DNA from 2 places in the Rothia sp. 27098_8_161 genome. Region 1 is predicted to be linked to the other one. Evidence: predicted binding sites of a transcription regulator. Region 1 holds the regulator's gene; the other holds the start of a gene.

Region 1 (3,103 bases):
CCCCCTTCGTCCCCGCACGCCTGGCGGGCGCAGGCCTGACCGCATTCGCGGCAAACCTGATGACCATGTACTTCCGCAACCCGGATATGCACGACGCAACCTTCCGCCCCACCCAGGACGGCCAGCAGCTCGCAAACAACATCGTGCTGCTCGGCGCAGGCCTGGCACTGCTGGGCTCCAAGAAGTAAGCCCCACACGCTAACTCACTCAGACGACCTCACGAAAGTGCGGCGGGAACAATAATCGTTCCCGCCGCACTTTTGTCTGCGCGTTGAATTTCTGTATTTCTCAGACCGGCATACGCCCGACTAGTTCAGCGTCACGCCCGGCTGGTTCAGCGTCACGCCAGCCCCACACACCACGAAACCGCACGGTGTAGCGGCGCTACGCTATTCTTTTAGGTATGTCTACTGAGAACACACAGCCTACCCAGGCACCCGAATCTACCGAAGAAAAGGCCAAGAAGCCGGTTCCCGAGGAATTCTTCCGCCAGCCCTACTCCTTCGTCCGCCGCGGCGATCGCCTCACCGCGCGCCGTCAGAAGGCGTGGGACACCTACTCCCCCACCCATGTGCTGGACATCCCGCGCCTGCGCACCGATACTTCCGTAGCCCCCGAGGCGACTTTCGACCCGGTCAAGATTTACGGCCGTAAGGCGTACCAGGTCGTCGAGATTGGTTCCGGTCTGGGAGAGGCAATCGTGCACCGCGCAGTTGAGGTGCCCGAGGCAAACTTCCTTGCCGTTGAGGTGTACACCCCCGGCATCGCAGACCTGCTGCTGAAGATGGGTAACGCCGGCGTGGAGAACGTGCGTGTGGCTCAGGCGAACGCACCCGAGCTGCTCGACAACATGCTTGAGGAGAACTCCGTGGATGAGCTGTGGGTGTTCTTCCCGGATCCCTGGCACAAGTCCCGCCACCACAAGCGCCGCCTGGTGTCCCCGGCGTTTGCTGATAAGGTTGCGCGTGTGCTCAAGCCCGGCGGCATTTGGCGTCTGGCGACTGACTGGGAGGAGTATGCCCTGGTCATGCGTGAGGTTCTGGAGGCGCACCCCGACTTTGAGAACGTGAACCCAGGCGCCGGTGCGACCGAGGAGGATCCGCTGGGTGGCTGGGCTCCGCGTTGGGAGGGTCGTACTCTCACCAGCTTTGAGCGTAAGGCTCAGGAGGCGGGCCGCCGCGCGCACGATCTGACTTACCGCCGCAAGTAAGCGGAGCAGCGCTAGCAAGAGTTACCGCCATGTGATTTCCCGCCGCCGCGCAAAGTGCATACGTTAAAGAAGGTGAGGCTCCCCGATCATTCGGGGAGCCTCACCTTCTTGTGTGTGGGTCTAAGTGCATGCGGGCGGGGGTCTACCCTACCTCGCTCGCACAACGCTAAGACGCACAAGCCTATATGGGTGGCTGACTAGCGCAGATGGGCCAGAACAGCCGAGCCGTTTATCCTAGCCTAACAGGTTAACGCGGCTTACGGTAGAGAACCACCGCCGAAGAACGCCGACGAGGCGCCGGGCGGGTACCGCGGGCAATATGCACCACATCGCCACTGGTACCGGCGGCGAACACGCGCTCCGCCATGCCCAGCTTCACCTTCGCGTCCTCAACCTGACGCTGCAACGCCGCGATCTGCTCCTGTTGCTGCTCCACGAGGGATTCCAGCTCAATAATGCGGCGAATACCTTCCAGGGAGACACCCTCCTGCGAGAGCTGCTGAATCTGCTGCAGACGGTTCACATCACGCTGCGAATAGCGGCGCGCCTTACCCGGCGCACGCGAAGGCTGGACCAGGCCAATACGGTCGTACTGGCGCAGAGTCTGTGGGTGCATGCCGGCCAGTTCAGCCGCCACAGAAATCACGAAAACCGGGCGGTCCACACTGTGCAACGGCTTGCCGCTACGGGACTTAGATGATGATTCTCGAGATGCCATGGTTTACTTAGCCTTCTTCAACAGATCCTTACGCGGGTTCTCCTGCGGTGCCAGTTTTACGAATTTATCGAATGCTTCCTGCGCCTCTGCGCTCAGCTCGGTGGGGAGTACGATTTCGGGGATGACCAGCAGGTCGCCGTCGCCGCCCTTAGCCTTGAAGCCGCGGCCCTTAGCGCGCAGTCGGCGGCCGACCTGGCCGGGTGCCAAGCGCAGTTTCACAGTGGATGCGTCGGGCAGGGGCACCTCAATCACGGCGCCGTCGACGGCCTCGGCGAGGGTGACGGGTGCGCGCAGAATCAGGTTGTTGCCCTCGCGGGAGTACACGGAATCTTCAGAAACGCGCACGGTGACCTTCAGGTCACCGCCGCGCAGGCCCTTGCCGCGCAGTCGAACCTTCTGACCGTCCTTGATACCTGCGGGGATGCGTGCCTCGGTGTGGGAGCCGTCCGGCAGGAACACAGTCACGGTCGCGCCGGTGTATGCCTGGGCGAGGCTGATGCGGGTGCTGGTAGTACTTTCTTCGGGTGCTGCGTGCTGTGCGCCGCCGAAGCCGCCACCACCCATGCCGCCGAAGTCTGCGCTGGTGAAGCCTGCGGAGCGTCGGGAGCCGCCGGCACTGCCACCGAAGAGGCCGCCGAGCAGGTCGTCAATGTTGATCCCTGCGCCGCCGTTGCTGAAGCCACCGAATGCGTCCGCGCCGGGGTAACCGGTGTAACCGCCACCGCCGAAACCCCCCATGCCTGCGGCACCGTAGCGGCGGATCTGGTCGTACTCTTCGCGCTGCTTCTTATCGGAGAGCACATCGTATGCTTCCGAGATTTCCTTGAACTTCTTCTCTGCTGCGGCGTCGCCGGGGTTAAGGTCCGGGTGGTACTTGCGTGAGAGCTTGCGATACGCCTTCTTAATGTCGCTTTCGCTGGCATCTTCGCTAACACCTAGGGTCTTGTAGAAGTCGTCAGTTATCCAGTTTTCGCTTGCCATGTTGTGTTTCTCCTTCGTGCGGTGATGCGCCGCCCTCCTCGGTTACGGGACGGCTTGCAGGGGCACCGCGTGCTTGTCTTAATACTCTATATAAAAGTTTAGTCTACTTGACTCAATTTTGAAAGGGCTGAGCCAAAAAAATAGCACCCCTACAAGCCTGTTAACCGCCGCCACAGCTCGCCGAAACCCACGCC
Region 2 (3,103 bases), on a different contig from region 1:
CCAACGTATCCGGGAGGGGCGCCGACCAAGCGAGAAACAGTGTGCTTCTCAGAGTATTCACTCATGTCGATGCGTACCAGGGCACGCTCGTCATCGAACTGAAACTCAGCCAGTGCCTTAGCCAGCTCAGTCTTACCGACACCGGTCGGGCCAAGGAACAGGAAGGAACCAATCGGGCGATCCGGGTCGGAGATGCCAGCACGGGCGCGGCGGACAGCGTCAGAGACAGCTACCACTGCGTCTTCCTGACCAATCAGGCGGGTACCGATGCGCTTCTCCATTTCGAGCAGCTTCTCAGATTCGCCCTGCATCATGCGACCTGCAGGAATACCGGTCCAGGAGGAGATAACCTCAGCGATATCGTCTGCGGTGACCTCTTCGGAGACCATGGATTCGTTCTTAGCGCGGTCCTCGGCACGCTGTGCTTCCTCCAGTTCGGCTTGCTTTGCGGGAATCTCGCCGTAGAGCAGGCGGGATGCCTCAGCAAGGTTACCTTCACGCTGTGCCACCTCGGCGCGGGAGCGCAGCTCGTCAATCTCAGTCTTGAGGTCACCCACGCGGTTCAGGTTCGTCTTCTCGGCTTCCCAACGGGCGTTGAGGGAGTCGAGTTGTTCTTTCTTGTCTGCCATGTCCTTGCGCAACGCTTCCAGACGCTCCACGGATGCGGGATCGGTTTCGCCGGCAAGCGCGAGTTCCTCCATGGTGAGGCGGTCCACGGCGCGGCGCAACTGGTCGATTTCCTCCGGTGCGGAGTCAATTTCCATGCGCAGGCGGGATGCTGCCTCGTCGATCAGGTCAATTGCCTTGTCCGGCAGCTGACGGGAGGGAATGTAACGGTTGGACAAGGTTGCTGCGGCAACCAGCGCGGAGTCAGCAATCTGCACCTTGTGGTGTGCCTCGTAGCGTTCTTTCAAGCCACGCAGAATACCGATGGTGTCCTCGACGCTGGGCTCGCCCACGTACACCTGCTGGAAGCGGCGCTCCAGTGCGGGGTCCTTCTCGATGTTCTCGCGGTACTCATCCAGGGTAGTGGCACCGATCAGGCGCAGCTCACCACGGGCAAGCATGGGCTTGAGCATGTTGCCTGCATCCATGGAGCCTTCGGATGCGCCAGCACCGACGACGGTGTGAATCTCGTCGATGAAGGTCACGATCTGACCTTCGGACTTCTTGATTTCTTCGAGGACTGCCTTCAGGCGTTCCTCGAATTCACCGCGGTACTTTGCGCCTGCGACCATGGAGCCCAGGTCCAGACTGATGAGGGTCTTGCCGCGCAGAGATTCGGGCACGTCGCCGGAAACCATGCGCTGCGCCAGGCCTTCCACGACGGCGGTCTTACCGACACCGGGCTCACCAATCAAAACGGGGTTGTTCTTGGTGCGGCGGGAGAGCACCTGCACGACGCGGCGAATCTCAGAGTCGCGGCCGATGACTGGGTCTAGCTTGCCTGCGCGGGCAATGGCGGTCAGGTCGGTGCCGTATTTTTCGAGCGCCTGGAAGGTGCCTTCGGGGTCGGGGGTGTCCACGGTGCGGTCTCCTCGGACGTTGGGGATGGTCTGTGCGATGAGCTCTGCGGTAGCGCCGAGCTTGTGCATTGCGGTTGCGGTGCTATCGGTGCCGCTGGCAATGCCCAGCAGAATCATTTCGGTAGAAACGTAGGTATCTCCAAAGCCCTGGGCACGGGTCTGTGCCGCCTGCAGAGCAGAGAGCGCTGCACGGCTAAGGGAAGCATTCTGCACGGAGGCACCGGATGCCTTCGGCAACTTCTTGATTTCAGCGGATGCCGCCTCGGAGATAGCGTCCACATCCAGGCCTGCAGCCTTGAGGACTGCTACGGCGACGCCTTCGCGCTGGTCCATGAGGGCCTTGAGGATGTGCGCAGTTTCAATAGTGGGGTTGCCGGCGGTTTGAGCGTTAGTATTTGCCGCCGAGATGACTTCTTGACTCTTGGTGGTGAACTTGTTGTCCATGGTGTTCCTTTCGTATTTCGAGGGGCTTATCCTATGCGCCACTGCATTATATAACTTGAGTCTACTCCACTCAACTATGTTTCGCAAGCCTCCTGCAAAAAAAATTTTCGTATTTTTCGCCCCACCTCACACCCCCTGACCCCGAACAAAAGCCCCAGTCAAAACTGCATTGTTATGCGGAGCAGACTCTCGCTGGATTTGCTTGGGAGCCGCTCCCAAGTTGTTAGATGATTATGTTCCATTCATTGACTGAAGAAGGAGAGTGTCATGCTTGACGCGTTGACCATGTCTAATGGTCGTTCCATCCCCGCTCAGGGTTTCGGAGTTTTCCAGATTCCAGCCGAGCAGACTGCTGACGCGGTGGCTCAGGCTATTGAAGTCGGCTACCGCCATATCGATACCGCACAGTCTTACTTCAACGAGGAGACCGTAGGTGAGGGTATCCGTCGCAGCGGGATCGACCGCAGTGAACTGTTCGTCACCACGAAGGTCTGGTTGGACAACTATGGTGAGGATGCCACCTATGCCAGTGTGAAGGCTTCTCTGGAGAAGCTGGGGCTTGAATATGTGGATTTGATGCTGTTGCATCAGCCGTTCAATGATGTTTACGGTTCCTGGCGGGCCCTGGAGCAAGCCCAGGCGGATGGGCTGATTCACTCCATCGGGGTCGCTAACTTTACTCCAGCTCGCCTGCACGATCTGGGTTCGTTCAACGCCGTCTATCCGGTGGTTAACCAGATTGAGATTAACCCCTTCCATCAGCAGGTAGAGCGGGTTGCTGAGCTGCAAAAGCTCGGAGTTACCGTTGAAGCGTGGGCACCCTTTGGTGAAGGCCGCTCAGGCTTGTTCGACAATCCAGTGTTGACTGGTATTGGCCAGCAGTACGGTAAGTCAGTGGCACAAGTGGTGTTGCGCTGGCTGTATCAGCGTGGGATTGTGGCACTGTCCAAGTCAGTACACCCGGAGCGGATGCAGCAGAACTTCGCGATTGATGATTTCGCTCTGACTGAGGCGGATATGGCCACTATCGCAGGTTTGGACGCCGGGGCGTCATTGTTCTTTGATCACGAGGCAACCGGCACGGTGGATTACTTCACCAATCTGATTGCTCAGCGACGTAACAACAACTAAGG

The links. The regulator HspR, encoded in region 1, represses chaperone genes until heat shock. The targets are predictions, from matches to a motif close to AAGTTGAGTCNNNNNGACTCAACTT.
Region 2: clpB (ATP-dependent chaperone ClpB) is a predicted target of HspR. The motif match lies at 2,023-2,047, and genes of this name have one in related genera.

The regions. Positions count from the first base shown of each region.
Region 1 covers NZ_JAPWAL010000006.1:43,354-46,456, reverse strand. The annotation lists gene O3648_RS03830 (hypothetical protein) at 1-188, shown strand, start outside; gene trmB (tRNA (guanosine(46)-N7)-methyltransferase TrmB) at 404-1,210, shown strand; gene O3648_RS03820 (heat shock protein transcriptional repressor HspR) at 1,458-1,928, opposite strand; gene O3648_RS03815 (DnaJ domain-containing protein) at 1,932-2,909, opposite strand.
Region 2 covers NZ_JAPWAL010000009.1:9,210-12,312, forward strand. The annotation lists gene clpB (ATP-dependent chaperone ClpB) at 1-1,970, opposite strand, end outside; gene O3648_RS04630 (aldo/keto reductase) at 2,238-3,101, shown strand.